Regions from separate parts of the Paenibacillus sp. Z3-2 genome, predicted to be linked through region 2. Evidence: riboswitches for the same ligand, from Rfam matches in the RefSeq annotation. Region 2 holds a riboswitch; each other region holds the start of a gene.
What was found. A riboswitch is a leader RNA that binds a small molecule or an ion and turns the genes downstream of it on or off. The one in region 2 is predicted to bind cyclic di-AMP.
Positions count from the first base shown of each region.

Region 1 (10,872 bases), 2.0 Mb from region 2:
GCGGGTGGAGCAGCGGATTGGTCGGGTACATCGGCTGGGACAGCAGAATGACGTGAACATTTTCAACCTGTCCACAACCGGAACCATCGAGGAACACATTCTGAATCTGCTGCATGAGAAGATTAATATGTTCGAGATGGTGATCGGCGGACTGGATGTCATTCTGGAACGACTGGAGAAGAAAGAATCTATTGAGAAAAGTTTGTACAAAATCATGCTGGAATCACAAAATGAAGAAGATATTCGTCGCAAAATGGATTCTCTTGGACAATCGCTGAACTCCATTCAGCGTGAGGTTGCAGATGAAGTGCCTCCCTTGTCCAGCTTGGATCTTCGTAAAGGAGGTAGCTGACCGATGACCATGTCTCCCCATGAAGTGCAAGCTTATGTTCTCACCTACCTGGAAGCACTCGATTGTCAGATCATGGAGCGATCTCCTGCCCATGTGACGGTCAAACTCTCGCCTGAGGCGGACAAAGCGTTGACGAACCGGCCCTATTATTGGGGGTTTGTGGAGCGAACTGGCGCGCCCGCTGAGACGATGTCTTTTACATTTATATTCGATCCCGACAGCTATCAACAAGCCATGGAAGCCGCAGAAGCCAAAGCTGCACAGGCTGCACCTCAGGTTGCACCTGATTCTGCCGGAACCAATGGTATCACTAACGGGAGTCCCCAAGGTGAGCCACCGAAAGAAACCATTCTGGGCCGATACTTCGGCATTACTCCATCCATGCCACTGCTGGGACCCGGACGAATATTGCGTGAGGATGTCGTGTACGGAAGCCGCAGATTACAACAGATTTTTGGCGCAGCCCGTGAAGGCGGTGCCTTCGTGAACCTGTTTGAACAGGCAGCCAAAAGGCAATTACGTGCTACAACACCAGCCGTATATGAGCCTTGGCTCGGTGTCTGTTTCAAGGTGGAATTTGCCTGTGACTTGAAACGGGAGGAACTGCATTTTCTTGGCATCTCCCTTCGTTCGGGTGAAATTATAGAGAAGTTCGGGACCAAGCTGAATCGACGCGATCTCAGTCCGAGACTCGCGGAGAACATGCATGTGCAGGCAGCTAAAGTTTCGTTATCCGATGCCGGAGCTGCTTTGGAATCTCATCTGACGAACCGCTTGCTGGAACTTGATTATAGCTGGGCAGAGAAAGCCCAAGAGCGACTTGATCTGGAGCTGGACGTGTTGGACACATACTATGAAGCTGTACTTCGGGAGGATACGCCTGAGGTAGAATCAACGGACAACTTGGCATCAGGCACGGAGAATGTCCAATCTAATCGCACGTCACCTGTACCATTGAAGCCACTTATTGGTATAACTAACGCTGAACCCATTGGAGCCGATGTAGAACTGGCGGCAGAGGCCACAGTACAGGTCGAATCCGAGACAGATGCCGAGGAAGAGAAAGCAAAACAGGCGGTAATGGACCGCGAGGCCATGAAACTGCAATACGAGACACGCCGAACGGAGATGATCTGGCAATATGAGCCTAAAGTGAAAGTAACTGCCATTAGTAGCGGCATGTTTCACTTGAGATAGACGAAGACACTACTTTTCCTGCAAATGCTGGCAAAAGTAGTGTTTATTCATGATCAGCCGCCCGACAGGTTGCAGCATTCTTTGCATAGCCTGTCCCCTAGAATGAAATTAGAACCGATTAGGTAACGGATACTTGGAAAGAAGGTGTTTAATTGAAACAATTCCTTCATTTAAGGTGGAATAGTGTTCGAAGAACAACATGCATGACCTTGGGCTTGCTCAGTTGTGTTGCCCTGTTCTCCTTCTCGTCGATTGCAAATGCAGAAGATAAGGCACTCTCTTCACCAACGCTTGCACGATCAACAGAGTATAGTTCTGAAACTCATACAGCTCAGAATAATAAGTTAGCTCCCGTTGCAGTACAGCAGTTTGCACAGCAACAAGCAGCTGCACTCGGCACAGCTAACGCCGAATCCAATTGGAAGAACGCCGATCTGGACTTCTACCCTCTTGGCCCTGGCACACATAGCTGGCTCGTACAAGCTGCATTTGAAGGAAAACACATCGGATATATGATTATTACAGCCACAGAACAGGGACAGATGAAGCTTAGTGAATATGGTCAAGGAGAACAGTCACCGTACAACAGTGAACTTCTTGGACAAGCATTGAATAGACAACTTGTGAATCTTGATGCGTTACTTGCTAGCGGGGGAGAGCTTCATGCTCGTTATGCTCTTCCTCTGCTGGCGTACTGGAAATTGGATCGACCTAATCAACCTGCACTTTATATTGATGCTACGAACGGAGATTTACTACCATCGGAGTTCTTGAGTCGACTGGAGGCTAACTCCAACCAGATCTCAGGCAACATAACTGATTTATCCACTACTTCACCTTTATCAGTTGATCCCCTTCATCTGCGACCAGCCTTCAATCCGGCGGACAATCTGTTGTGGATAACATCCAAGCCAGTTGCTGCCAATCGGGCAAAAGATGTGATAAAACACGGGGAGAATCAAGAGATTGTCTTCTCAGCGGATAATCGTAACGTCGTATACGGCGGACCTCTCCCGGTTAGCGGTTATCAACTATGGCATACAGATCAGGAAGAAGAGTCCATTCTGTATGTAGCGCTAGGCGGAAAACCATCTATTCAACGCTTTGTCCCATTAAGCACATTGCAACAAGATGGTCAATTTTACATTGCGAAGCCTTGACCACAACAAATAAGACGCCTTCCCATGTTTTAAAAGGGATTGCGTCTTTTGGTTTTATATTAGCGGTATTAGGTTAACGGTAGTCACCCTTGCCCGAAGAACTTTGTTTATGAGACTCTGTGTCCAAATTTTTTTCCTTTTTTCCTACCCACAGGGATACAGCGAATGGAATCATACCGAACCATTTTATTGACCAAGGCTCTTTCTTTTTGGCGCGACTTTTCCGCTCATCCTTCGGTGTATCGATATAATGAACTACTCGCTGCGTAATGTATTTTACCAATTCATCACTTTTGGCCATAACCTCTGCCCCCTTTGCTCCTGCACATTCGCGGAGCTTACGATAGTTCTAGTGTGTGCAAGATGTGCCGTAGTTAAACATTTTTTTTGAAAGGCGTATGAAAACCCTCAGAATGCACAGTCTAATGCCAAAGGTATCCATACAGTCATTAATCTGCATCCCGATACCTATTTCATGAAGGAGTGTGTATTCCCATGTATAAGCTGCTGACCGCTTCGTTAGCCCTGCTGTTCAGCTTCCAGTTCCTCCCCATCCTGCCACAGATCGCTCATGGAAAAGCAGCCTATCTTGATTTTTCCATATCTCAAAGTTCAGATCATTCCACTCCGTCTCAGAACAGTCCATCCATGCTGCCATTGACCGATGGAGATGCTTATCGCTCAAGTCATCATGCCTTTGCGGCACCTGTCATCCTGCTCGACGTGGGCCATGGCGGTGTTGACGGTGGTACATCAGCCCAAGGTGTGCTGGAGAAAGATATTAACCTCGCCATTAGCCAAAAGGTGTATCTCCTGCTTCGTAGCAAAGGTTACGCCGTCATCATTAACCGACTTGGTGATTATGCACTTAGTGATGAGAACCGCTGGCTGAACAGCCGCTCCCGTCATACCAGAGATCTTGCCCAACGTAAAAGCCTCAGCGAAGAAGTGAGTACTGATATCGTAGTCAGCATCCATGCGAACTGGAGTCCAAGATCCGCTACACACGGTCCAGTGGTACTGCACCAGAAGGAGGGCAGGAGCTATCTGCTGGCCCAATCCATTCAGGATGCGATGAACGAGTTGTGCGGTACTGAGCGTGGAGTTGTGTGGGGCAGGCCCTTCTATATGTTGAATTACGTGAAGCAACCTGCTGTCATCGTCGAAACCGGCTTTTTGAGCAATGCCGAAGATCGAGCCAGAATGAGTGATCCAACGGAGCAAAAACGAATCGCCCAATCCATCGCTAATGGCATTATTTATTACCTGTCGGTAGTGTAGGGGCAGCATGCCAGTTCCACACTTCGCGCACCAGATCACCGATACCTACAAACTCAATCTGACCCTGAAAACGAGAGATCGATTCACGAACCACAGCCGATGTGTTCAACCCCGTATGGCCGACATGACCAATGACGACACATATCTTCTTGTCAATCGCACGTTGAGCTGCCAGATCCATTTGCTTGCGAATGTGCTGCTTTGAGTTTTGATCATCCAGGAAAATGTCATTACCTACAGGTGGCATATTTTTGGATATCGCGAGTTCACCCACTACGGAGCGAAAATTCGTACGGCTGTCCACAAAGAAGAGGCCTCGTTCCTTGCATACGTCGAGCACAATCGACATGATGCGTTTATCGGAAGTGATTTTGGAGCCCATATGATTGTTCATTCCAATCGCGTGGGGCACATCATCTATCGCTTTCTCTACGCGTTCGCGGACTTCTTCATCCGTAAGATTGGATGTGATTGCACCCGGGCCCAGCCACTCAGGTTTTCCTTTCTTGGGTTCCATGGGCATGTGCACAATCACATCCATTCCCTTCTCATGTGCTGCAATCGCATCTTTCTTCGTTGTTGGCAGAAAAGGCATTACGGCTACCGTCAGTTTGACTGGCATCGCCAGAATCTCATCCGTTCCCTTCATGTCGTTACCTACATCATCGATGATAATTGCCATTCGCTTCAGCGTACCCTTTGAATTGATGTCGGTCATCGCTGCTGTGGCCAAGTCCGCGCGGCTCAGTGAACAAACCAAAACAAAAATTCCAAGAATCCCTATAACCATCATTCTGAACATAATGATTCTGGATTCCCGATTGGATTTCAATCCTTTTCTCACCGTTCTCAAAATTAAACCCCTCCTTTTATCCGTGTCCTCATTGTTTCATAATGTAGGCATGAATATGTACGTGGAAGGTAAATGATACAGCGGTAAAAAATTGATTTACACTAATCCACCAGAATACGTTGAGGCATTACTGTGAAATCAAGGCATTAAAAAAGGCCTGTATATTGCTCCAAGAGCAACATACAAGCCTTTTCTTCTGATGCGGTCGAGAGGACTCGAACCTCCACGGGGGTTAGCCCACACGGACCTGAACCGTGCGCGTCTGCCAATTCCGCCACGACCGCATATTATATCTCCGTAAGAAATCTCGGCGACAAGAAATAATATATCATGTGTAATCTATCATGTCAACACTGAAAATAATAACAAGTAAAGCCCGAGTCAGACGTCCATGTCTGATTCGGGCTTTACTTACAGTTACAAGGAGTTAACGCTATGAAACCTGAGGCTCGTCACTCATTACAGCTTGGAAGGCCAGTTGCCATACCATGCATAACCGCCTCTTCTTTCTTTATCAATATCACTTAATTTGTATCTAACTACCCCGTCGCGACCAATAAAGATCGGTTTATCCGTTCCCACTTCGTAGAAGCGAGCCCAGATCGGTGCAGCTTTGGAATCAGCGATAATTTTGCTGTCTCCGTTCGCTCTTTCATACTTGTAACCCGTAATCTTCACTTTGTTAAACCACGCCTCGGCTCCTTTAATGGATGCCGTAATTTTGGCGTTAGCAGGTCTGGTTTTCAGGAATTTAACAATCGTTACACTCTCTGCAGCCGTCAGCGATGGTACTTCATAGATTCTTGCGCTTGCCGGTTTAAGGGAACTGGAATCATGTTGTTGTCCCCATGCTGTCAGCTTACCGCCTGAAACGACCTGTGTATTCAGAATCGCTTCTACACCTTTAGCAACTGAGTTCTTACTGCGATTGGCAAGGGCACTGTCGATAAACGAGAAGTCACCTTTACGCGTTGCTACTTCATCCAGCATGTACATGACGTTAATCATGGCATCATCATTATAAGTGATGTGTTTGTGATATCCGGAGCTTTGGTACACTTGCGGCCATCCACCGTTTGAATACTGCATATTAATCAAAAAATTGATTCCTTTAATTGCAGCCGCTGAGTAGCGCGGATCATTCGTCTTTTTGAATTCCTTCGCCAATCTTCTAATCTCTGAGTATGTAGCCTTGTTGTCAATCGTGGACTTCGCCCATTCTCCACTGGTTTGTTTATAATCCTTTCTCCAACCTCCATCTGGCAGCTGGTTCTTCAAAACATCGGAAATACTTGCTGTTGTACCTGATGCATCGGCAGCAGATACCGTTGCTACAGGGAGAAAAGCCATTCCAACGGCTGAGAATACCATGGTACATGCTAGAACAAAAGTAACTATTTTTTTTGCTTTCAAAGATAACACTCTCCTAAGTTCGTTTTAATAAATCTCCCACTTCTACCTAACTTAAGATTCGAACCCCAAACCTCCTTTATTTGAATTCATCGCACAATAAAATCAAATTCCATCCAATATGTGGATTGGATAAAACGATAATATGCAAAAAATCGATTTTTGTCAATATATGCAACTTAATCAATATAATCTCTTTAATTCTACATAACGGAATAGTTCTTTTAACTCATGACAAACTTATTTATTTGTCCAAAATCACCTTCAACGAATCAATAGTGACGTTTTTGTCATGAATGATACCCAAACTTGATCCCCTCTTTCATATAAAAACCGTAATTCCGATAACATTGGGGTAAAATGAAGGGTTTTAAATGGGTTTGACAATTACGCATTTATGCAATATAGTTTCAAATAGTTACAAAAACTTAATTATTAATTGCCGAGTTTCATGTTTGAAAACGGGGGAACCAATTTGGGTGAATTATTCTTATACATAGGAAATATAGGGAACCTTCTACCGAACCCTTAGCTAACTCCGTAGGCATCGAAGGGAGAACATTTATTTTGAAAAAACTGATTATCTCCATTTTTGGAGCAGCTGTACTATTTACATCCGGAGCAACAAGCACAGAGGCAAGCAGTATTAACTCCGTAGTGAACAACATGACAGGCATACCTTACAAGTGGGGTGGCACAACGCTGGCTGGCTTTGACTGTTCCGGGTTTATGAGATATCTTTTCAACAAATACAGCATTGTATTGCCACGTACTTCGCAGCAGCAAGCCAAAGCAGGTACTCCGGTATCCAAAAGTAACATTCGCACAGGTGATCTGGTGTTCTTCAATACGATGGGCAAAGGCATTTCACATACAGGTGTATATATCGGCGGCGGACAATTCGCTCATGCTTCCAGCAGTAAAGGTGTAAGCATCACCAAGTTGTCCAATCCTTATTTTAATGATCGTTACGTAACAGCACGTCGGGTAACTGGACAGTTTATGTATGATAAAATGTTAGGGAAAATGTAATTCACACACAAAAAGGCACCGGATTTTAAACCGATGCCTTTTTGTGTACTTAAAAATGTGCATTGTATTGCTAACTAATGCAACGCCTTCTGCACTCGCATTGCGCCTTGAGACAGAGCATGTCCGCCACCGACAGCTCCAGCCACCGCAACGGTCTCCATGATCTCCTGATCTGTAGCACCCTTCGCACGAGCTTCTTCCACATGATAGAAGGTACATACCTCATTGTTAGCAAATAGTCCAATTCCGAGCGCAATGAGCTGTTTCGTCTTCGCATCAATCACGCCAGGCTGAAAACATTCTCCGGTAAACTCATGATACGACTTCACCACACCTGGCAGCACGTCGCTTAATGCTCCAATCTGATCCTTGTAGGCATGAACTTTATCATTCATCAATGTCATTTGCAGCACATCCTCTCGGCTATAGTTACAGATTTCCTCACTGTACCTATCTTCTCACCCGAGTGAGTCATTTATGCCAAGAAATCATGGTAATTGCAAACAATTAAACGTTCATGTTCTAGCCAAATTATACGGTTACTCACTAAGTAAACTTTGGCGCGGCTCGCTGAACAACTGATATCGGTAATTGCGATCCAGCTTAACAACACGTCGATTCCGACGACGGATAAGTACCTGCTCACCATCCCAGGCAACCACAATCCCGGTTACATCGTTAGTTTCCAGCTCGTCCCTCACTACTCTTACTTTCTCACCTGACAGACGCAGAGCGTCCAGTTCTGTATCACTGATCATGTTCATGGCTCCTATATTCCAAATTTATTTACAAAAAGAGACCTAAAATGAAATGTCATTTAGGTCTCACGTGACTGTATTGGACTGTCATGTCATTCGAAATTATGTCCCGACTGAAAGTTACCGCTGCGCGTGCTCTTTGCTGTCGTTCTTCTCGAACCAAAAATCAAGCACTTTGGCGGACATCACACGTTCTTCAAGGTACTCCACTTGATGCGGTGTAAATTGTTCTTTCCAAGAGAAGGACAACTCTTCGCACAAGCCTACAATCGTCAGTAATTCTGACCAGGCAACATAGCGTTTGTACCAGAAAAATTGAGGATGTTCAATCATATAGGGATAAAGGTCATCGAATTCCGTATGTTTACAATCCAGGGCACGTTCAAAATGAACTTTCGATTCCGCCAGCTTATCAATAAAAAATTGTTCTGTTGCCGGTTGGTTCCCCATGGTGTTGCCTCCTCTCCCTAACATAACCCCATTATAAATGAAATCCGCGGTCATGCAAAGGCATAGTTCTAAAAATAGGCCCTATTCCTTTAAAATGTCACATTTCGTTATCGTCAAATTGTACCGTTCCATCGTTCAGGGAACGAATGCGTACCAAGGCTTCCACCGGAATTCCCTGTTCACGAATCGTGCGGGCCCCCGCCTGAAAACATTTCTCGACCACAACGCCGAATCCGACGAGTTCCGCACCGGAACGTTCAATAATTTTGATCACTCCACGAGCGGCATCTCCATTAGCAATGATATCATCAATGAACAAAATGCGGTCATTCTCATGAATGAACTCGCGGGAAACCATTATGTCCGTTACGATTCCTTTGGTAAAGGACGGTACGCGTTCACAGTAAGCATCAGGATCAGCCAGAAGCGTTTTTTTACGACGAGCGAATACGAGCGGTACCCCAAGTTCATGGGCTGCGGCAAAAGCAACCGGAATTCCTGAGGACTCTACCGTGATTACCCGAGTCACTCCACTTTCACGAAAACGGGCAGCAAACTCCCGTCCCATCTCCATTGTTAGTGCAGGATCAATCTGGTGGTTCAACAGACCATCCAGCTTCAACACCTGGTCCGAGATGACAACACCTTCTTGTAAAATTCGTTGTTTCAATACTTCCATGATTTGACCTCCCAAGCCTATCCTATGAGGTAAAAGTATCATATATCTATCTATAAGTTCAAGCGAAATTGCCAGGGTGCTGTCCTTAAGGTACTATTCAAGCCAGAGCTTGCTATCCATTTGTCATGACTTTCGTGGGTCAAGCATACCTTGTACCATGGCACCCGCATGTCCAAACTATTTAGGGGCCTGAGAGGGGAAACACATGAAACAGGCATTTCGGGTGCTGCAGATCGCATTTACATACATTGGAACGGTGGTCGGAGCCGGCTTTGCAACAGGGCAGGAAATTTTGCAGTTTTTTACCCAGTATGGCAAATGGGCCACCATCACCATAGGCTTATCCACCATGCTCTTTGTCTGGTTAGGTACCAAAATGATGCTCATTGCTCACGATACCGGTTCCCGCTCTTATGAGGATTTGAACAAACATTTATTTGGCCACAAAGCGGGCAAATGGATCACATGGGTGACCCTTCTCATTCTCATCGGCGTGAACAGTGTCATGCTTGCCGGAGCAGGTTCCGTTTTTGTTGAACATCTGGGTTTGCATTATCAGACCGGTCTGATCGTCACACTTGTAGGTTCATATCTGCTTCTCGGTCGTGGCATTCAGGCTATTCTTCAGATGAATAGCATCGTCGTGCCCATGATGCTCCTGTTATCTCTGCTCATGATAACTAGCACCCTGCATCATCCAGGTGCATCCCGATTCATAACGCTGACGACAGACTCAAGCCCTTTTCAGGTGTGGCTGTCTCCACTGCTGTATACTTCGTTTAATCTGGTGTTGGCCCAGGCCGTTCTAGTACCCTTGGGTAACCAGATTCGCAGTCGGAATGTCCTCAAATGGGGCGGAGTACTCGGCGGAATTGGTGTAGGTTTCATGTTGATGGCAGCTCACTTCGCCATGTCAGCGCAGATGCCAGGCATCATTCAATTCGAAATTCCGATGGGCAGCATAGCCTTTCATCTTGGATGGGCAGTGCAATCTGTATATGTATCCCTTATTTTCATGGAAATATTTAGTACATTTGTAGCAGACATCTATGGAATGACTCTGCAACTCAGACAACACATACGAGTGCATCCCCGTTTCATTACATTAACCATTATGCTGTTATGTTACTCACTCAGTCAGTTTGGATTCAGTTCCCTGCTATCTATCCTTTACCCTATCTTTGGAAGTATGGCAGTGATCTGGGCTGCCAAATTAGTGCTAAACCGTTGGGGCACCTTTCGTGAGCGAAACAATACATAAACTTCACAGTCATATATATCATTATGTTGATAAATATCCAATTGCTTGATGACCCTAGGTCACTCGCGTACTCTCCTTGAGGATAACAAAAGCCGCTGTTTCGCACAGCGGCTTGCACTTCTTTGCTCTCTTTTTCTAGGCTTGACTGGGAAACTGCAAGTACATTTTTTTCAGCTCATTCACCGACCTGCCGAGAGAGTAATGTGTTTTAGCTTTTTCACACGCCGAACGGGCAAGTTCATAACGGTAAGCCGGGTCCAGCATTACCTTTTCGAGCGCTTCAGCCAGCGCAGAAGGATCTTCTGCGGGTACAAGCAACCCATTGCTACCATTCTCGATCTGTTCGGGTATACCACCTACATCCGTGCCGACAAGAGCCAGGCAACTCAGAGCCGCTTCTGCAAAGACAGAACCAAATGCTTCTGCCCGTGAAGGCAAT
Region 1 is NZ_CP096397.1:2,137,792-2,148,663, reverse strand. Features, by position in the region: gene M1D71_RS09710 (DEAD/DEAH box helicase) at 1-352, shown strand, start outside; gene M1D71_RS09705 (YqhG family protein) at 356-1,549, shown strand; gene M1D71_RS09700 (hypothetical protein) at 1,702-2,709, shown strand; gene M1D71_RS09695 (YqzE family protein) at 2,783-3,010, opposite strand; gene M1D71_RS09690 (N-acetylmuramoyl-L-alanine amidase) at 3,205-3,990, shown strand; gene M1D71_RS09685 (divergent polysaccharide deacetylase family protein) at 3,965-4,843, opposite strand; tRNA gene M1D71_RS09680 (tRNA-Leu) at 5,044-5,127, opposite strand; gene pelA (pectate lyase) at 5,303-6,265, opposite strand; cyclic di-AMP (ydaO/yuaA leader) riboswitch at 6,684-6,815, shown strand; gene M1D71_RS09670 (C40 family peptidase) at 6,821-7,285, shown strand; gene M1D71_RS09665 (carboxymuconolactone decarboxylase family protein) at 7,360-7,689, opposite strand; gene M1D71_RS09660 (hypothetical protein) at 7,825-8,043, opposite strand; gene M1D71_RS09655 (hypothetical protein) at 8,164-8,493, opposite strand; gene M1D71_RS09650 (xanthine phosphoribosyltransferase) at 8,591-9,172, opposite strand; gene M1D71_RS09645 (YkvI family membrane protein) at 9,378-10,433, shown strand; gene M1D71_RS09640 (glycosyltransferase family 4 protein) at 10,569-10,872, opposite strand, start outside.
Region 1: another riboswitch for cyclic di-AMP. It lies ahead of M1D71_RS09670 (C40 family peptidase); the one in region 2 lies ahead of M1D71_RS00525 (C40 family peptidase).

Region 2 (10,872 bases):
TCGGAGTTTTACGCCGACTTCGGTATATATAGTGTGCGTATTCGGGTACCTGAAACATACAAAGTTGCTGCTACTGGATTCCCAACGCAGCAAGCTGTGGTGAAGAATGGAGAGAAAGTCTATCAATTCTATGCCGATGATGTGCATGATTTCGCCTGGGCAGCCTCACCCGATTTTGTCTACGCCGAGGAACCCTTCTCTGCACCCAATGTTCCTGGGGTACGAATCAAGCTGTACCTGGACCCTGCTCATCAAGATCTGAAAGAACGATATTTCCATGCCGCTAAGGCCGCACTAGCCAATTATAGCAAATGGTTTGGTCCATATCCTTACGCGACCTTATCCATCGTTGTTCCGCCCAAAACGGGGAACGGTGCCGGAGGTATGGAATATCCCACGCTAATCACAGCCTTTGGTGCGGATGATACCACGCCAGGCTATGACCTGGAACGTACCGTAGTTCACGAGATTGGACATCAATACTTCTACGGCATGGTTGCCAGTAACGAATTTGAAGAAGCTTGGCTGGATGAAGGGTTCACCTCTTATGCAGAAGACAAACTGATGGAGCAGGAATATGGACTGATCCCGAACCTGCCGGTACAATCGGGCCTGATTACGTCTCCTTCATCATTAACACAGGAATCCTGGAAGTTCGAGTCACAGAATGAGTACGCGGCCAATGTCTACACACGTGGCAAGCTTGTATTGCTCGGTATAGAACATCAAGTCGGTGCGAAAACAATGGAACGTATTCTCTCTACCTATGTGAAGAAGTACCGCTTCAAACACCCCACATCAGCTGATTTCCAGAAAGTTGTAGAGCAAGTAACCCGTACTTCCTGGTCTGATTATTTTAATCAATACATCTATGGTAACGGAATGGCTGATTTTGCTGTAGAGGATATTCGTGTTACACCCGTGCAAAAAGACGGCCAAACATTGTACGAGTCTTCCGTGACGATCGTGAAAAAAGGCAGTGATTACAACGCCGTTCCTGTTCGCATTGCTTTTGAAGACGGGCATATCCTTACCAAGCAATGGAATGGCAAAGAAGATCGCATCACCTATAAATTAACTCACACATCCCCTGTCTCCTGGGCCATGACCGATCCTCTGTACACGATCGTGCTGGAGAACCGCCACATGAACAATTTCCTGAAATCCGGACTGGATGAGCCAACAAAATCCCGCTGGAGCATGAGTGTAACCAAACTAATAGAAGCCATATTCGGAGGTCTGTCATGGTGAGGTGGAAACGGTGAAAGCAAAAATACGCGAAGGCTGGTTTCTCGTCCGTCAGCATATGTTCATTGCAGCACTCTTATTTCTCTATCAGCTCATATGGGGATATTTCCTCTATCGAATGGTTCAATCAGCGGTCGTCCCACTGCTCCTGCGCTATCCTGACCCTGATGCCGGGGAGTTAAGTACGCTTTTGTTCAAAATGGAAAGCCAACTTAACCTGTCCACCCATCCGGAGGTTCATCGTTATCTGTGGATCCTGGGGGCTATGCTGCTGGTTCGCATGTTGATCAGCCCCCTCATTCAAGCAGGACTGCTCTACTCGCTTCAGCACTATAATAGTACTGAAGAGCGCATTCCATTCGTCCGCGGAATCAAAAATCTGTGGAAACCGATGCTGTTGCTCCACAGCATACGTACATTATTGATACTTCTACCCGCCTACTGGCTCATACCGAAGCTGTATTCAATTCTACTGGATGGATTTCATTCCCTTCAATTACTCTTGCCCGGCATACCTTATATAGCTGCCTGGTTCATATATGGCTGGGTTATCCATCACGTCCTTCTCTACATGCAGTTCGGTATTTCCGCACCGGAGGGAGAAGGTGGCGCTCACGGCACACTCAAAGCACTCTGGATTGCACTACGACATCTCATCGCCGTGATTGGCATTGCACTGCTGCTGGGCGGAGTTCACCTGCTTATCTTCGGGGCGTTCACTTCAGCCTCATGGTTACTAACAGGACTCACCGGACTTATACTACAACAGACGTATCCTCTTGCCAGATGTCTAATGAGCCTGTGGAAAATATGCGCCCATTTTCGCTTATGGCAGTCCAAAACATCCAAAGGTTAGAGCAAATCGTTTAAAAATTGTTACCATCGCATGTTAAACTCATGGCCTAATAAGTACTTATAAATAGGCAAACCTCAACCTTTCCCCGTCAAAGGTCGAGGTTTTTTTTGCTAAATTTATTGTTAAACGTTGCCAAACCGGTACACCTCTGTTACAATAATCGCAGTGAGTTTTTAGTAACAACTTTGTAATCTTTATATTCATATTTGTAACTACTTAAAATTAAATCGTCATTTCTTGATTTCGCAGGTGCATAACTAGCATAGCCAAATTCCTGGCACCTGGGAAGCGGGGGAACCAGTTATGGGTGAATTGATCTTGCTACAGAGGGATCATAGGGGACCTTCAACCGAATCCTTAAGCTAACCTCGCAGGCGTTGGAAGGGGTATATCTCTTGTTCAAAAAGAAATTAACCGCAGCTGTACTTAGCCTCACATTTGCATTATCGCTTGGTGCAGGCAGCGCATTCGCAGATTCAAAAATGGATACAGTAATTGATTCAGCAATGGGAACTACATACAAAAGCGGGGGAACAACGCTTAACGGCTTTGACTGCTCCGGGTTCACACGGTATGTATTCGACAAGTTGGGTATTGATTTGGCACGCCAATCCAGTTCCCAATTCGAAATGGGCGATTCCGTATCCCGCATGGAGATGAGAGCTGGCGATCTGGTATTCTTTAATACAACAGGTAAAGGCGTATCTCATGTAGGAATCTTTGTAGGGGATGGAAAGTTCGCACACTCCTCTTCTTCCAAAGGTGTTACGATCAGTGCATTGAGTGAAAACTACTGGGCCAATCGTTATGTTGGCGCTAAACGGATTATGAGCACGGACGCATATGAATCACTGGCCCTTGACTAGGGACAAGCTGGGCAACATGATGCTGTAACCATTAACCCTACTGGAACGAAGTAAGAAGTATAACAGAACCGCCCGGTACATTCTCCGCAGGAATGTATCCGGCGGTTTTTTTGTGCTTCATCCCCTGTTCACGTAGCAAGTAACACATGAGGCATATCCTGCGACATCAACAGCTTTACTTGGCGTTCGTTTGTCCGTGCCCTTATGATGTTTTTACCCATCCCGTTATAATATAAACGTAATTACCGGAACTTTTGTTTCATTTTTTTCCCAAAGTTGCAGACTTGCTAAAAGAACTGCTCTTTTGTAGAGTGGACAGAGGGTTTGGTGATGAATGAGAGGAGCGTGCAGATGTATGAATGAAGCCCCTGTGACGTTTCACGTTGTACCCATGCTAGAAGAACATGCGGAGTTTATCTGCAATTGGCAATACGAGCCGCCTTATAATATCTACAGCTGGCTCCCCTGGGAGCAGATGAAGGCACTTGAAGTGGAATTTGGGGATGCACAGCTGCGGCAGGAACAATATGCGATTGTTCTAGATCAGAACGAACGCATATATGGATTTGTTCAATACTTCCCCCTTCAAGGGGTAACCCGGATTGGCCTCGGCATGCATCCAGAGCTGTGTGGTCAGGGTCAAGGGAAAGCTTTTGTCACCGCCATTGTACAGGAAGCCATTCGCCGAAACCGGACGAATGAGATTGACCTGGAAGTGCTGACTTGGAATGCCCGTGCCATTCAAGTCTATCTGAAGAGTGGATTTGTCATCCAGGATACATACGAACGACAGACCCCTACCGGCTTAATGCCCTTTCACTGCATGGTCTATGAAGGGCCTCGTGATTAGAATTCATTGCAAAACAACCAAATCTGCTCCTTGTTATGTGATTAGTTCAAAAAATTACCACAAAATGCTATGATGTGACTACAGGTTCCGTTATAATGATATGGATAGTTTCAGGTTAGATGATCTTTCATTCTGGAGGGGACATAAGGGATGCACAAATGGATCATGAGCGGGGTATTTTTTGCAGCATGCGCTTTAGCTATTGTTTTAATGTTTACGCTTCCAGGGAAAGAGGAAGTGGCTGAAGAAGCGAAACCAACCATGCCGGAAGTGACGATGGATGCAGGACAGGCTGAGGCACTGGTCAAAGCCAACTGTATTTCCTGTCACGGGGATCAGCTTCAGGGTGGCGTAGGTCCTGCTCTGGCAAACATCGGCAGCCAGGATGATCTGGAGAAGATCTATTCTACGATTATCAAAGGTAAAGGTGGCATGCCTGCCTTTAAGGGCAAACTGCAGGATGAAGAGATTGCCAATATCGCCATGTGGTTGTCAGAGAAGAAATAATCTCTGCACGCGCATAACGAAGAGGCCCTTAATCCCCCTTTGGGAGAGTAAGAGCCTCTTTGTTATGCAGATTATTGAGCTTCTGGCGCGTGCTCGGCCAGAAAGGCCTCGACTTCATGTGCGGACGGCATCCCGGACTGGGCGCCGAGCTTCGTCACGGATAACGCGGCCGCGCCCATGGCGAAGCCTACAGCCGCGTCCAAGGTCTCACCGCGCGCGAGGGCTACCGCCAGCGCGCCGTTGAAGCAATCGCCAGCGCCGGTCGTATCGACGGCGCTTACGGCGTAGCCGGGCGCACGGCACGCGCCGGCACGCCCTGCTTGTACGCGGCCACCAGGCGCCGCCGCGTACACTGCCCCCTCGGGGCCGAGCGTCGTGACGACAGCGGCCCCGAGGGATGCGGCGAGCTCTGCAACCGCCGCATCCAGGTCTTCCGGCCGGAGATGATCCCGGCCGGTAAGCACGGCAAGCTCAGTGCGGTTCGGCGTGACAACGTCGACGCACCGCAGGAGCTCTTGGGGCAGACCCGGCACCGCGGGAGCCGGGTTGAGCACAACCAGTGCGCTGCCTTCAGCCGCTAGTTGGGCGGCGCGGGTGACCGCAGGCAGCGGGATCTCCAGCTGCAGCAGCACCGCTGCGGCTGCAGTCAGGCTTTTTACCGTATCCGCCTCCTCCAGCATCGCAGGCACAACTTGTCCATTCGCCCCAGGAATAACAATAATCCGGTTGTCTCCTTGTGAGAGCCAAATGGACGCCGTCCCTGTAACCGTGTCTTCCAATATGCGAACCTGCGAGGCATCTGCACCACTTTCCGTCAGACTGTGCAGTAGACGTTCGCCAAAACTGTCCGACCCCACCGCACCAATCATCGTGGTTTGTCCACCCAGACGCGCAGCGGCAACAGCCTGGTTCGCCCCTTTACCACCAGCGAGATAATGCAGTTCCTCACCGCTCACCGTCTCTCCCTCTTCCGGAATCGTGTCTGTCTTCACCACGAGATCCATATTGAGACTGCCTACGACAGCAATAAGAGGTTGTTTCTGATTATAGCCTGACATGTATGGTTCACTCACTTCCGCCGTGCGATAATAACCGAAATCGTTATTCCGACCTCATTTTGTCATAAGCTTCGTTATACTGCCCTGCTTCCTTGATATCTACAGATGTAATACCGCCCGCATCCCATGACGTAAGACGCAGCGTAACCGTTGTATAGTCAATCGTAATAAAAGGATGATGATTGAATGCTTCCGAGATCGCAGCGACCTCATCCACAAATGCAATCCCTTTCATGTAGTTGGAAAACACGAATTTACGTACAATCCACCGTCCCTCTTCCAGTTCCCAGCCTTCCAGCCTTCCCAGATGAGCTTCGACTTCCTCTTGTGAAAAAACCATGCGTTATCTTCCTCCCCATAAGATGGTACATTACAGACGGATGTCCGTATAACCACCGACACCTTCGATGCGATCCATAGCAACCTCAAAGGCCAGGCACACCGCCATGCGGTTGGCCCATTTCACGACTAACATCTTACCACGGACAAGCTTCAAAATCCAATCAACCAAATGGCATAGATCCAATAACCGTAAGGCTTTGAGAACATGTGCACACACTAAATTAAAGGTACAAACGTCAGCTCTTCTTCCCCGATCAAAATATGAATGCGGTGCTGATCCTTATCATGGATGACGACTCCACTTCCAACCGGGATGACAGACTCTTCACCCAGTGCATAGAACAGATCCTCCGCCAACGCCTCATCCACTTCAAGTTGCTCAGGCGTGCCTAGTCTCTCCCACTCTTCCGAGTCCATTTCAAAGAAAACATACCGATCCGGTATGCGTCCGAGTGCCGTTGTCAAATCTGTCAAAATTCCTTCATAATCCCGTCCATGCTTTACGCCCATTGGCTTTTCACTCCTATTCGGCCCCTAAGGAGCGGATTTGATCTTATTATACCTGAAAATAACCCTTAAAAAAAAAGGCCTATTGGTCGATAAATACTATACATGATCGTTTTAACTGTTTTGGCAATCCAAAAGAGTGCCAAGCATTAAACGAATTGCGGCTCTACGTTCGTCCGGAAGCCCGAATATAGCCGCTTGAAAGGATTCAATTTTATCTCATGGATGAGGTGTATGATGAACATTTCAACAATTATTGGACTTGTTTTGGGACTCGCTTCACTTGTACTCGGTATGATGTTGAAGCATGCTCCCCTAATTAATCTGGTCAACAACCCAGCAGCCTACATGATTATATTTGTTGGTACCGCAGGAAGTATTTTTATGGCATTCCCCATGTCAGAAATTAAGAGAGTTCCGAAGCTCTTCGGGATTTTGTTCAAACAGCAAAAATTGATCGACCGCGTATCCCTAATCGGCACATTTATGGACTGGGCTTCCACTACCCGTCGTGAAGGTTTGCTTGCACTAGAATCAAAAGTTGAAGAAATCGACGATCATTTCCTTCGCAGCGGCATGCGAATGATTATCGACGGGAACGATCAAGATTTCGTCAGCGATGTTCTAATGGAAAATATTCACACTACAGAGGAACGTCACCGCAGTGGTGCACTGATCTTCTCCCAAGCAGGTATGTATGCTCCAACACTTGGCGTTCTTGGAGCCGTAGTTGGTTTGATCGCAGCCCTTGCGGACCTTAGCGATATGGATAAGCTCTCTCAAGCGATTGCAGCAGCATTCATCGCTACCCTCTTGGGTATCTTCACAGGTTATGTACTGTGGCATCCAATGTCCAACAAGTTGAAGCGGATGTCCAAGCAAGAGATGGAAATCAAGCTCATGATGGTTGAGGGTCTGCTCTCGATTCAATCCGGTGTTTCCACCATTGCTATCAATCAGAAATTATCTGTATTCCTGACACCTTCCGAACGTAAACAACTGGAAGAGAAGGAGGGTTCATCAGGTGAAAAAGGCTAAGAAGCATGAGCCACATGAAGAGCATGCAGACGAGAGTTGGTTGCTCCCTTATTCCGACTTGATGACCTTGTTGCTCGCTCTGTTTATTGTGTTGTTCGGCATGAGTTCCATTGATGCGGGTAAGTTTGAACAAATGGCTTCCGCACTAAGCAGCGCATTGAATGGAGGCTCCGGAATTCTGGACCATTCGTCCATGAATCCGGATACGCCAGGTGCTGATTTGGGTAAGAACAAACAGGAACCTACAGAAATCACCAAGAAAACACCAGCTCAGATTACGGATGCGCAGATGGCTCAAAAAGAGCAAGAGGATCTGGAGAAGCTCAAGAAGCGGCTTGACCAGTATATCTCGAAGAGCGGGCTTTCGGACCAGCTGAACACCAAGCTGAATCAGTCTGAATTGAAGATCACGATTAGTGATAACGCCCTGTTCTCCTCAGGCCGAGCAGATGTGAAGCCTGAATCACGATCCCTGGCCAAAGCAATTTCGAGCATGCTGCAGGAGTTCCCTGAATATGAAGTGGTGGTATCCGGTCATACCGATAATGTTCCCATTTCGAACAACCAATATAAGGATAACTGGGATCTGAGTGCGGATCGTGCGCTCAACTTCCTGAAAATCCTGTTGCTGAACACGCAATTGGACCCTTCCAAATTCACACCAAGTGGTTATGGAGAGTATCACCCCATTGCCAGCAACGACAGCAATACCGGACGGGCACAGAATCGCCGTGTAGAGGTGTCTATCATTCGGAAGTATCAAAGTAACAATACAAATGTAAAAGCCGTAGGCGAAGGAAACTAGAGGCCTGCAGCGATTCATTAAACAAAGACCGTTCTCCAGATACAAGGAGAACGGTCTTTTAGGTTTATATAGGGCTTATGTATAGTTTATCTACATATTTCTGTACTATTCGGTATTATTGACCAGCCTTCATTAACTCTGCACTAAAAAGCCCTGCGCTCCTTTTCGGAAAGCAGGACTCAATTGGTTAAATTAGTAAAAGTAGAGTCGACTATTCCAATGAATAGTCCAGCAGACCACCCAGTTCCGCTTTTTCTGCGGTGGTAAGCTCTCTCCATGAACCTGTCGCCATTTCTCCAAGATGAATGTTCATGATCCGAACCCGCTTCAACTTACGGACCTCGTAGCCAAAGGCACTACACATGCGCCGGATCTGACGGTTCTTTCCTTCAGTCAGGATGATACGGAATACTCGATCCGTCATTTGGGTCACTGTACAAGGTAGTGTCATCTCCCCCAGGATCTTCACCCCAGTGCTCATACCTCTAAGGAAACTCGGGGTTACAGATCGATCAACAGTGACGATATACTCTTTCTCATGGCGTCCTTCTGCTCTAAGAATCCGGTTAACGATATCTCCGTCATTCGTCATCAGGATCAAACCTTCTGAGTCCTTATCCAAGCGTCCAATTGGAAAGATACGTTCATCGTGCCCGACAAAATCAACGATATTCCCCTGAATATGCTGCTCGGTTGTACTTGTGATCCCAACCGGTTTATTCAGGGCAATATATACGTGTTTTCTCTTTTCCTTGATTGGCTTGCCATTGATTCGTACATCGTCGCATTCTTCTGCCTGACTGCCCAGTTCAGCCTTAACTCCATTAATCGTCACCTGACCGCTATCCACCAACTTGTCTGCTTCACGCCGGGAGCAGTAACCAGTTTCACTAATAAATTTATTAATACGCAAAAGGTAATCTCACCTCATCTATTTCTCTTCATCTGTAAGTGATTCATCCGTTACCTGATCTACCTCAATAACTTCCGGTTGTTGCTCGGATGCAGGTAGTTCAATAATAACCGTTGTTCCCTTGTTCATGACGCTTTTAATATCCATCATGCCCTTATGTGATTGAATAATGCGTTGACTGACCATAAGACCAAGCCCTGTTCCAGACTCTTTGTTTGTAAAGAAAGGCTCCCCAAGTTTGGGCATCATCTCTTCGGGGATACCAATCCCTTCATCCTTGATCTCAATTCTGACGCGATTCAGCTGTTCGTCATGCTTGAGCTTAATATGGATGCTTCCTCCATTTGGCATGGCCTCCATGCCATTTTTCAGCAAATTGATAAATACCTGCTTCAACTGGTTCTCTTCACAGTGTACCATAGCCGAATCGGATGAGGCACGCAGTACAAATTCTACACCATGCAGATGCGCCTGACTATCCAGCAACGAGATGACATCACCGAGAATAAACCGAATATCCCGATTCTGAAAATGAACTGCCTGCGGTTTCGCCAGAATCAAAAACTCACCGACTATAAGGTTGATGCGATCCAGCTCCGATAACATCAGATCCAGATGACGATGATTCAGCTTATTGCTCTCTTGCTGGAGCTGCAGGAACCCGCGCAGTGTGGTCAGTGGATTACGAATCTCATGTGCTACACCCGCTGCAAGCTGGCCCACCGTTGTTAGTTTCTCAGAGCGTCTGAGCAGCTCTTCCATCCTGTTACGACTTGTAATGTCCCTGGAGACACTAATGAGCGCGGTAATCTCTCCTGCCTCGTCTCGTACCGGAGCCGTACTGACACTGACCTCTACCCGGGTCCCGTCCTTCTTCATCCAGGTGGTTTCGTTGGACGTAATGGACATCCCCTCAACGAGTTGGGCATGCTGACGTTTCATTTCTTCCTCTGCCTCTGGCGGGATGATCTTCAGATTACGACCTTCCACCTCACGACTTCGAAAACCATATAGTTGTTCAAATGCACGGTTAACCCGTAGCACTTTTCCTTCAAGATCCGTAATGTGAATGGCATCAGCCGTCTGATTGATGATGGACTCCAGATGCTCTTTAACCGCCCGATTCTCTTCATACATCTGTTTCAGGCGGCTCGTATAATGGCCCAGATTGCGAATCATGGCATTAATACGGTTGGCCAGTTGGCCAAGTTCATCTTTCCTCCGGACTTTCAAACGGAAATCAAAGTGTCCATCCGCTACCTCATTCACTTTGCCCAGTATGGATTGGATCGGGCGTGTAATATACCCTGCGAGCAAGTAGCTACCAAAGATCACGATCTCCAGTAAAACCAGAGATATTGAGGCATGGCTCACCAGCTGCTCCGATACCATGGAGGATATTTGCTTATAGTCCATGACAATACTGATGACATAGGAAGACTGATTGGGTGTGAAAATGGGAATAAAACTCTTCAGTACCTTCTGTTCGTGCGTTTCACTGACAAAAGACACATTTTGCCCTGTCCGAATGGCGCGCACCACAGCACGATGGTCCTCATCCGCAGAACCATACTGATATGTGCCGAAACGAATCGGTCTGTTATTCAACTTGCTAAAGTTCGAATCTCTTCCGTCACCACCCATGTTCGGGCTGCCGAAAGTTAACGGATTGATGCCTGTAATCTCCAGAATGGAGGGATTGACCTCACGAATTTTATTCAAAATCTCATCCGGACTAGAGATTTTCACATAGTCATCAACTTCCGTATTATTATAGAAGGGATTGATTATGTAGTTTCTCTTTCCATCATGGTAGTAACCCCAGATATCAATATCCGAAGGACTGGATGTAGAATACTCGAATCCATCTGACCAGAAATGA
Region 2 is NZ_CP096397.1:99,058-109,929, reverse strand. Features, by position in the region: gene M1D71_RS00535 (M1 family metallopeptidase) at 1-1,251, shown strand, start outside; gene M1D71_RS00530 (hypothetical protein) at 1,262-2,104, shown strand; cyclic di-AMP (ydaO/yuaA leader) riboswitch at 2,359-2,496, shown strand; gene M1D71_RS00525 (C40 family peptidase) at 2,500-2,970, shown strand; gene M1D71_RS00520 (GNAT family N-acetyltransferase) at 3,326-3,820, shown strand; gene M1D71_RS00515 (c-type cytochrome) at 3,971-4,327, shown strand; gene rbsK (ribokinase) at 4,399-5,385, opposite strand; gene M1D71_RS00505 (4a-hydroxytetrahydrobiopterin dehydratase) at 5,429-5,725, opposite strand; gene M1D71_RS00500 (hypothetical protein) at 5,756-5,896, opposite strand; gene M1D71_RS00495 (hypothetical protein) at 5,944-6,237, opposite strand; gene motA (flagellar motor stator protein MotA) at 6,472-7,272, shown strand; gene motB (flagellar motor protein MotB) at 7,259-8,077, shown strand; gene M1D71_RS00480 (pseudouridine synthase) at 8,289-8,990, opposite strand; gene M1D71_RS00475 (PAS domain S-box protein) at 9,009-10,872, opposite strand, start outside.

Region 3 (10,872 bases), 1.4 Mb from region 2:
AACTCGCGGCAGAGGGCGGCGAAGTGGTGGGTGAGGAATATACACCGCTGGGACATACCGATTACAGTACCATCATTAGCAAAATCAAGGCTGCAAAGCCGGATATTGTATACAATACGCTGAACGGAGACAGTAATGTAGCCTTCTTCAAACAATTGAAGGATGCTGGAATTTCCTCCGATCAGATGACAACCCTGTCGGTTAGTGTGGCGGAGGAAGAAATCCGTGGTATCGGCGCAGACGTTTTGAAGGGGCATCTGGCTTCGTGGAATTATTATCAGACAACGGATACGCCTGAAAATGTAACATTTGTTGCCAAGTATAAAGAAAAATATGGTGCTGATCGAGTGACAGCAGATCCGATTGAAGCGGGATATGTGGCGGTTTATCTCTGGAAGGCAGCGGTGGAAAAAGCGGGATCAACCGACGTGGAGAAGGTGAAGGCGGCTGCCAAGGGTCTGGAGTTTGATGCTCCTGAAGGTAAGGTAACCGTGGATGGAGAGAATCAGCATATCTACAAAACCGTACGGATCGGTGAGGTGCAGGAGGATGGGCAGTTCAAGGAATTGTGGAATTCGGGTGCGCCTGTCAAGCCGGACCCTTATCTGAAAACGTATGAATGGGGAGCTTCCCTTAGCGCCAAATAACACAGAAACCTCGCAAATAGACACAGGCAACTCGCTTCAAAGCAACTGAATCATAGACGAGGGTGTGATAACACATCCTCTTACGGTATTGCGGTAAAGCGTTACTGTAACGTGAAGTGTGGGACGGTGCGAATTGAAGTCAATTGAAATATCGAGAGTCACGGTATGGAGGAGGGGATAGCGATGGATATGTTTATCCTGCAGATGTTCAATGGTCTGAGTATCAGTTCGATTCTGCTGTTGATAGCATTGGGGCTTGCGGTAACGTTTGGGCTGATGAATGTCATCAATATGGCTCACGGTGAACTGATCATGATCGGTGCATATGCAACGTATGTAACACAAAATCTGTTCATGTCCTATGCTCCGGCCGCGTGGTTTGGTGCCTACTTTGTTGTGGCTCTGCCAATTGCGTTCATTGTAGCTGCTCTGATTGGCTGGTTGCTTGAAGTGGTGCTGATCAGGCATCTGTATGGCAGGCCGCTTGATAGTCTGCTTGCGACATGGGGCGTAGGAATGATGTTGCAGCAACTGGCCCGTACGATATTCGGAGCACCGAATGTGGGGGTATCCAGTCCAGCTTGGCTCAATGGGGGATTGGCGATCTCGGATGGCATTGTATTTCCGTACAAGCGAATTTTCATTATCGCATTGGTTGCGGTTGTGCTGCTGTGCATGTATCTCTATATCTATCGAACATCTTCCGGAAGACGAATGAGGGCTGTGATGCAGAATCGGAGCATGGCGGGGTGTCTTGGGATTTCGACCCGGCGTGTGGATGGCATGACCTTTGCCATTGGTTCCGGAATCGCCGGAATCGCTGGTTGTGCGTTAACGCTCATTGGTCCGATTGGTCCTTCGCTTGGTACGTATTATATTGTGGATGCGTTCATGGTCGTTGTTCTGGGTGGCGTGGGGAAATTGGTCGGAACCGTGTGCGGTGCACTGGGGATCGGCATGTTCAATACGCTGTTCGAAACCTATACCTCGGCCTCCATTGGCAAGGTGCTCGTGTTCGTATGTATCGTTGCTTTCCTGCAATGGAAACCACGCGGCTTGGTCGCGATGCGCACACGGAGTCTCGATTAACGTGAAGAAGGGGGTTAGTTCATGTCCGCTTTACTCAAGACTGGCAGTTTGAAAATGAGGATCATCTGGGCAGTTGTACTGATTATGATGTGTCTTGCTCCACTAATCTCCACGGAGTTTCGTCTGAGTCTGTTAGCCAAGTTTTTGGCGCTGGCGATCCTGGCCATCGGTCTCGATCTGATCTGGGGTTATGGGGGTGTGCTGAGTCTTGGACATGGGGTGTTCTTCGGTCTGGGTGGGTACGCGATGGCGATGTATCTGAAGCTTCAGGCCAGTGGAGCAACTCTTCCTGATTTCATGGGATGGAGTGGTCTCAGCGGTCTGCCCTGGTTCTGGGAACCCTTTCGCTCTTTCCCGATGGCTCTGCTCTTGGGGATAGCCCTTCCGGCATTGCTTGCCTTTGCTCTGGGGTGGTTTACGTTCCGTAACCGGATCACCGGTGTGTATTTTACCATTCTGACACAAGCCTTGGTTCTCATTACGGTGACATTGTTTGTTGGTAAACAGGAGTGGACGGGCGGAACGAATGGCATTACCGGGTATAATTCAATCTTTGGTTTTACACTTCATTCCGCAGGAACGACGATTGCTCTCTACTATATAACGCTTGCTGTTCTGGTGATCGCTTATGTGTTGTGTCGTCGAATGGTGAATAGCCGGTTTGGGCAGGTACTCGAAGCTGCGCGCGATGGAGAGAATCGGGTGCGCTTCCTCGGATATGATCCGGCAGGATATAAAACGCTGGCTTTTGCTTTTTCCGGTGCGCTTGCAGGCATTGCGGGCATGCTGTTTGTTCTTCAGGTCGGTATTATCTCGCCATCGATGATGGGGATTGTGCCTTCCATTGAGATGGTCTTGTGGGTTGCATTGGGTGGTCGCGGTACGCTTATTGGAGCGGTCATCGGAGCGGTGGTACTGAATGCAGCCAAAACAGGCATAAGCGAGGCTTACCCCGAAGGATGGCTATTCGTCATCGGTGGGCTCTTTGTAACGGTAGTCTTGTTTATGCCTAATGGTATTGTAGGGGTGTATCGTCATGTCGTTCGCTTGTTGAAGCGGAGAGGAGAGAGTGCGCATGTCCAAGTCACTCGGGAAAAACCTAAAGTCTACTGAGGAATCAGCGGTGTTGGTAGCCGAGGACATTACGGTGGCCTTTGGTGGGTTCGTTGCTGTCAAAGGCATGAATCTGAAGCTGCATGAACATGACCTGCATTTTCTGATCGGACCCAATGGTGCAGGGAAAACGACGATGCTGGATGTGATATGCGGCAAAACAAAACCCATGTCTGGCTCGGTGAAGATGGCGGATGGTACGGAATTAACACGACTGAAGGAGCACCAGATTGTTCGCAAAGGTGTGGGACGCAAATTCCAGGCACCATCGATCTTTGCGGGTCTGACGGTACAGGAGAATCTGACGCTGGCGGCGGAGACTCGCCGTTCTCCTCTGCAGGCCATCGGTATTCGGAGATATGGGAAGATGAGTACTGCCATGGAGGTTGTTATCCTCCAGGTTGGTTTGCAAGATCGTATTAACACCCGTGCAGGAGCCTTATCGCATGGGGAGAAACAGTGGTTGGAGATCGGCATGTTGCTTCTGCAGGAGCCGCGTGTGTTGTTACTGGACGAACCAGCCGCAGGCATGACGGATGAAGAAACTCACAAGACTGGACGGCTTCTGCAAGAGATTGCACGTGAGCGCTCGGTTGTGGTGGTGGAGCATGATATGGAATTTGTGCGAGAGTTCGCCGCGAAGGTGACGGTGATGCATGAAGGGAAACTGCTGAAGGAAGGTACGATGGCTGAAGTACAGGCAGATCCGAAGGTAGCGGAAGTGTATCTGGGCAAAAGGAGGGATGACCATGCTGTCGCTGCAACGAATTGAATCCGGCTACGGGGAAAGTAATGTGCTTCGAGGTGTGAGTCTGGAGGTAGAGCCTGGACAGGTGGTGTGTCTGATGGGTCGTAATGGTGTAGGTAAAACGACGTTGATGAAGACATTAATGGGGCTACTGAAAACACGCAAGGGCAATATTCAGTGGAAAAATCAGGAGTTATCCGCTTTGGACCCAGCCAAGCGGGCGAGGGCGGGGATTGGTTATGTACCGCAAGGGCGGGAAATATTCCCGCAGCTTACGGTGAAAGAAAACTTGTTGCTTGGCCTCGAGACAAGTGCTCCAGGTGTAAAGACGTTCCCGGAGGATGTGCTCGCGATGTTCCCGGTGCTTGCGACGATGTATGGACGGCAGGGTGGAGATCTGAGTGGTGGACAGCAACAGCAATTGGCGTTCGCCCGGGCGCTGGCTTCGCGTCCGGGGTTGTTGCTGCTTGATGAGCCGACAGAAGGTATCCAGCCTTCCATTGTGGAGGACATTCGGCAGGTCATTTTGCAGCTCAAGGCGAAGGGGGATCTCTCTGTTCTGCTGGTGGAGCAGAGTATTGATTTTGTACGCAATGCCGCAGATTACATTTATATCATGGACAAAGGTACCATTACCCTGCACGGGACACCGCAAGAACTGGATATGTCCCAGTTTGAACATCATCTGTCCGTTTAGCTGGAGCTGCGGTTTCGGGTGGACAGAGGGTTCAGGAGCGCTTGTCCAGGATGTTCGAGTATTTCGGATATAATCGCCGTATGCATTCCGGGCAGATATCATGGGTGAATTCGGCGTGGGTATGCTTCTCTAGATAACTTTCGACGGAGTTCCAATGTTCTTCTTCATCCTTGATTTGTTTGCAGACGGCGCAAATAGGCAGCAGTCCACGTAATGTACGCACTTCAGACAGGGCCTTCTTCAATTGGCGTTCTGTCTTTTTTTGTTCGGTAATATCCACGTGTGCGATCAAAGCCAGAGGAGTATCCGGAATGGGCTCGGTATGAACTAGAGGGGTGAGATCCGCACGGAACCACCGTTCTTCGTTATATACCGTATACACGCAGATGTCATATGTATGATTTCGATTAAAGGGTGTTCCGCGTTCTTTCAAATTCTGTGCTACAAGTGCCGTTGCAGCATTCCTGCCTCGTAACGCCCAGGCTTCCAACAGATGCAGGTAATGTCTATGATTATTGTTCGCATCCGAGCTAGGTGGAAATTGACCCAGTCCCTGTTGCCAGGCGCGGTTGCAGCTGTGGATAACCCAGTGGTGGTCAATGATGATGAGTTGGTGACGTATGGATTGGAACGTAAGGCTTTCCAGGTCGGATGTAACATGTCTCATGAATGAGGTCCTCCTTTGACGGAAATCTTATCTCAGTTCATCTGGAATATCCAAAATATCAGCGACCAGATGTCTGAAGCGGGTTGCTTTGCGTGTGCCGTGAATGAGATTGGACAAACGATAGGGCGGGATACCGTACTGTTCACAAAAGGTCTTCTGGTCCACTTGAAGCTCGGTTAGCCGTCGTTTGATGGCCCATCCGAACGGAGTCACTGGTTTTTTCTTGTTCAAAAGGGTTCACCCCTGATTAGAATGTAGTATTCAGTCGCCCTTTCTTCATGTAGAATATATAGAAATGCGAGCTGTATATTTTATTATATACGTAAATGCGTCATCTAACAATTAAAAAAGACGGAAAAAAGTGTATTTTGTGATGTTAAATGGCGTAAATGCGTTAAATAAACAAATAAAATGACAAAAAACACGTCGGCAAGGAGGTTGCCGCGTGTTTTTTTGTTTGTCCTAATGAAGGGAAGTGGAGCTGAGGAGAAAAAGGATTAGGCCCTGTAGGCATGAAGTCCAGCTCCAAGCATATGGAAACTGGGAAAAAATGATTTCATGGACATCGAGGTTGGCTGTGCCAGTCCATCCGCAGCCGAGGCGCTGACGGTATTCCATTCATTCTCCAAATCTGCGGCCAGGCGGACCATCAGATCTTTGGTAGTATCGTTGTTCAGGGGAATGACTTTGGAGGCTTCGGTTATGCAGGCATTCATGGCTGAATGAAGATAACCAAGGACCGCCTCCTCGACCGGGATATCGAGGTGGTGGTTAATCCAGGCGTGAACAGTGGAGAGGCAGCCAACTGAATCATATTTGGCGAAGATCTGTTCGAGCTGGCTGAGATCAATCCAGGGGTGCAGAGCGCGTGCAAGTCTGATCAATCGTTTACCCATAACAGCAGCTTGTTCTCTGAGTTCTCCAGGAGTTCGCTGAACATGGACGAGCTTGTCGATCAGAGCTATCCGCCATGTATCCTTGTGATCTGCTGCGGTATAGATGCCTTTGATGGCCATGCCTTCAAGACGAACGATACTGGGATGCAACTGACAACGCATGAATGATTCGAGATCTTCAGCATTACGAATGGTACCCTCCTTGATATGGATATCCATGCCGAAGGAATGGGTGAACCCTCCAACCTGAATAGAGGAATCAAGCAGATTGACATAATCGAGCAGCTTATTCCCACGGTTCACAATCATTCGCCTCCTGTGTTCGTTAAATGTCACTTAAAGTAACATTTATATTCCTTTTTGTTTGCTTTGTGTTTGAAAATCCGAACTATATGATAGTTATCTTCCCATAAATGTCCGCTTTTTGTCAATAGAATCCTTGGAATTTATTGTTCTAAAAATGATAAATCATATATTGTGTTATTTAATGTATCATTTTAAGTTAGGTATTCACAGGGTATAGGGGAAGATTATATATTACTATATATAAATGATTACACAGATCGGCTCTATCCGGAAAAGAGGGGATCAAAACTAATGATATGCAGTTCATGACTAAACATGACGAGAATATGCGATTTTTGAGGAAAATGCCTGGCTGAAAAAGAAGCATTAAAAAATACTTTACTTTTAGATCTAAACCCGGTATAATCAATTCTGTTGCCGATTATTTACGACATGCGGTCGTGGTGGAATGGCAGACACGCTATCTTGAGGGGGTAGTGGGCGTATGCCCGTGGAGGTTCGAGTCCTCTCGACCGCATCATATGAACGATTAAGAAGAAGCTTTCCTTTATTGGAAAGCTTCTTTTTTTGTCTTTTCGACCAGTAGAACCTCAAGTCAGGAAAAAGGCCCTCCATTACCCGGGGCGATCGTGCTTACCTTCTGGTTACGGGTGGCCTATGTATTATTTTTGAAGCAAGTTCTTGATATCTTCTTCAATCTTGTCGGGTGTTGTTTTGGGAGCATAACGTTTCAGTACCTGTCCGTTCTGATCCACAAGGAATTTGGTGAAATTCCATTTGATTGCTTTGGAGCCGAGCAGGCCAGGAGCTTCCTTGCTTAGATGCTGGAAGAGAGGATGAGCGCTTGAGCCGTTCACATCAATTTTCTCGAACATAGGGAAGCTCACGCCATAATTCATCTGACAGAACTCTGCAATGTCGTCCGAAGAGCCTTTTTCCTGTGCAAATTGGTTGCTTGGAAAACCCAGAACTTCAAACGGAGCATCCTGAAACTTGTCTTGCAGTTCTTGCAGGCCTTTGAATTGAGGAGTGAGGCCACATGAGCTAGCCGTATTCACAATCAGTAGCACTTTGTCACGGTAGTCGGACATTTCAACTTCTTGACCGCGAAGAGTATTCACTTTGTAATCGTAGATTGTCATCTAAATCGCCTCCATTATATAATCTTATACCCCTTATTATATTGGTTGCAATTAAATAATACAAAACTAATATGGTGTTAAAAGAATCAAAACAGGCAAGTTGTGCAGAATACGTGAATGAATTGCGATGTGATTTTCGTCAGAGTGAGAATTAGATAGACTTGAAGAGATAGATAGAGTATAACCTTGTTGTAAGCGCTATTATGTATGGGTATTGGCGAAAATCTGCCGATTCGGTGATCTGTGCGGACTTTACACCGTCATGGCGCGGGTGTATGATTCATAACGTAATTTCAATTTAAATTAAATTGTACTTGAAAAACGAAACAAACGATAATATCGCTCGATCTTACTTTAAGATATACGAACGATGTTTTAATCGCTGAGTTTCCATTCTTTGATGAGTGGGAAACGGGGGAACCAACGGAATGCGCTGTCCAGGACAGTGGGCATTCATGGGGTGAATTTTCCGGTGACAGCCGGAAATAGGGCGACTCTCGCGCCCGAATCCGTCAGCTAACCTCGTAAGCGTTAAAGGGAGAGGCAACAAGCCGTACGCTGGTTCATGGTGTTTTCGCCATGGATTATTTAAGAAGCGTTCGGGAGGCCTTGGTCCCCCACGCTTCTTTTTTGTTGTCTTTTCACGCCAAGGGAGGAACGAATGATGGATACTGAGATGATCTTAGTGACTGCTCCAAATGAAGCAGGACGCAAATTTATCAAATTGCTGATGTACAAAAAAATGCCGTTTGCCGTTCTAACCAACAGTGCAGGGGAAGAGCGTAGACTCCGTAGAATCGGGGTAGAGCATGTCATTCGCATGAACACGGCTGCAGCTCAAAAATGGTTTTTGCCGCAGGGCAGCGTAGGCAATGTGTTTATTTTCGAAAACAGCCTGAATCTGACCTGTCGTTATTTGCAAATCTGCCGTTCATGGACATCGAAGTCCCTGTGCGTCATTACGGAACAGAGTCATCCAAAGGGCATCTATCGGGGGATGGGCGCAGACCGAATTGTATATTCACTCAATGGGGAAGTCGGCTTTCTCCTGAATGGTTAGTGCGCTAGCTTGATAGCTTGTGATTGCTCCGGTGTAAGGGGCCTGTTATAATTGAATATATCAATAAACGGAAATTTGAGGAGACTCATGCTTGATGGTGGGTCTTCTTTTTTATGGTTTTTAGAGGTAGTTCAAGGAGGAATTGGCGTGCCGGATGTAGGTGGAATAAAGTGGTTGTTTTTTGATGTTGGAGATACGCTGGTGGACGAATGGGAGCCGGTTGATGATATTATCGGACAGTTCGTCCGTGAAGCATGCGCTTTGGGGTATCCGGTGCAGATTGAGGCGGTACGAGAACTGTTCACGAACTGTTACCAGAATTATGAGCAATGGCCTATGAGAGTGGCTATTCGCACATTCATTGGAGACGAGAAGCACCAAAAACAGATTCAGGACAAGCTGAAGTTTCAAAAAGATCTTGAACGTCCTTTTCCTTCAGCGGATTCGGTTCTTGGGCACTTGTCGAAGCATTATCGCATTGGCATTATTGCCAATCAAAGTCCTGGAACGGAAGAGAGACTGGAGAGCTACGGGTTGCGGAAGTATGTTGATGTTCTGGCCTGTTCGGCTGAAGAAGGGGTGTCCAAGCCAGACCCTGAGTTATACGCTGTAGCCTTGAAGCAGGCCGGTTGTGAACCAGAGGAAGCCGTCATGATCGGGGATCGGATCGATAACGACATTATTCCTGCTCGGAAGCTGGGCATGCGTACGATACGGATTATGCAGGGTTACGGGAGATTCCAGCCGGAACTATCGGATGACGAACGTGCAGATTGGACTGTTGATTCATTGGATAAGCTCCTGCCGTTATTGGTGCCAAACCAGGATTAGATGATTGCGTACGAGAGATTCTACTATAAATGAAAACACGTTGCTGTATAGCAACAATAAAGGCTGATCAACTTGGGTTGAACTGCACCCCGTCAAGTAGACAGTACAAAAAATAAAAGATGGTTAAGCGGCCTTGGTCCTGAATTCATTGGGACTGAGGCCGTTTAGTTTTGCCTGTAACCGTTCGTAATTGTAAAATTGTATGTAATCATCAATGTCTTTTTGGAGTTCTTCAAAGGTCCCGTAGGTATGCAAGTAATACTTCTCACATTTGAGCGTCCCCCAAAAGGATTCCATGGGTCCGTTATCAATGCAACGGCCTACCCGAGACATACTTTGTGTGAGTTTCGCTTCGTCCAACATCTCCTTAAAACGTAAAGAAGTGTACTGGAAACCGCGGTCACTATGAAGCAAGGGACGGCTTGCTGGAGCAGCTTTTAAAGCCAATTCCAGCGTCTTTAAGACCAGCGGATTGTTATTAGAATGTCCTAAGACATAAGCAACAATAGACTTGTCGTGCAGATCCTTAATTGCGCTTAAATAGGCCTTCTTCCCGTTGCCGTACTTGAATTCCGTTACGTCGGTTACCCATTTTTGGTTTGGCATTTCCGCCTCAAATTTACGATTCAGTATATTCTCCGCAACCTGCTGAGGGGTAGAGCCTATGTACTTCTTCCTCTTTTTTCGGGTGACAGACTGGATGCCCTGGAGCTTCATCAGACGGTATACTCGCTTCGCGTTAATATTGCTGTCCATTTGCCTGCGTAAATGCAGCGTTAATTGGCGATACCCAAAGGTTCGCTCCACCTTCTCATAGAGAAGGAGCATGGCCTGTGTAAGTTTCGCATTGTCGGTCTCCCGTGAACTGGGTTTTCGATTCAACCATTTATAGTAGCTGGACCGCGGAATTCCTGCGATTTCACACAAAAGCTGAAGGGAACAGGACTCCTCTTGCCGAACAACTTGAATAGCCAGGTAGATGTTCTCCTGACGAATGTGACTTAACGCCTCCTCCTTTCGAGTTCCTCTAACTTTTTTAGAAAAGCATTCTCCGCACGCAGCCGCGCATTCTCGTACTCTAATTTTTGCATAGCAAGTCTGTGGCGATCTGCCTCCGTGAGTGCTTCAGCTGATTTGGTACGTCCTCTGCCGTCTCGTAGCGCCTCTTCGCCGCTTGCTTCGTATTTCTTTACCCAGCTATATACTTGTTGGTATGAAACGTGAAAACGGCCTGCGGCCTGGGTGTAGTCTTGTCCATTTGCCAGACAATATAGCACGATATCGATCCGTTCCTGCCAAGTGGTTACGCGTCCTTTGGTCATCGCCCTGGTTCCTCCTGAATGAGCAGCGGTTAAGCTGATGCTAAGACCATTATACTTCTTAATCCAGTTGGCGAGTTGGGTTCGACTTGCAATTTTATACTTGTCGATGATTTGATATTGCGATAATCCTCCTTCCAAATAATCATGGACCGCTTGGCGTTTGAGCTCTGCTGAATACTTTTGATTACGGGAACGGACTTCCAGGCCCTCGTAACCGTACAACTGATAACGGCTTCGCCACTTGACCACAGATGTTTTGGATAATCCGTACTTTTGAGCCACAGCTTTTAAACCAAGTTCACCACATTCAATTTCTTGCAGAATATTCAATTTTTCAAGTGCCGTAAACTTCTT
Region 3 is NZ_CP096397.1:1,502,041-1,512,912, forward strand. Features, by position in the region: gene urtA (urea ABC transporter substrate-binding protein) at 1-647, shown strand, start outside; gene urtB (urea ABC transporter permease subunit UrtB) at 831-1,736, shown strand; gene urtC (urea ABC transporter permease subunit UrtC) at 1,758-2,849, shown strand; gene urtD (urea ABC transporter ATP-binding protein UrtD) at 2,812-3,621, shown strand; gene urtE (urea ABC transporter ATP-binding subunit UrtE) at 3,599-4,294, shown strand; gene M1D71_RS06475 (hypothetical protein) at 4,326-4,961, opposite strand; gene M1D71_RS06480 (XRE family transcriptional regulator) at 4,989-5,192, opposite strand; gene M1D71_RS06485 (urease accessory protein UreF) at 5,459-6,160, opposite strand; tRNA gene M1D71_RS06490 (tRNA-Leu) at 6,598-6,680, shown strand; gene M1D71_RS06495 (glutathione peroxidase) at 6,826-7,305, opposite strand; cyclic di-AMP (ydaO/yuaA leader) riboswitch at 7,676-7,851, shown strand; gene M1D71_RS06500 (HAD family hydrolase) at 7,967-8,365, shown strand; gene M1D71_RS06505 (HAD family hydrolase) at 8,513-9,196, shown strand; one part of gene M1D71_RS06510 (IS3 family transposase) at 9,320-10,245, opposite strand; one part of gene M1D71_RS06510 (IS3 family transposase) at 10,245-10,872, opposite strand, start outside.
Region 3: another riboswitch for cyclic di-AMP. It lies ahead of M1D71_RS06500 (HAD family hydrolase); the one in region 2 lies ahead of M1D71_RS00525 (C40 family peptidase).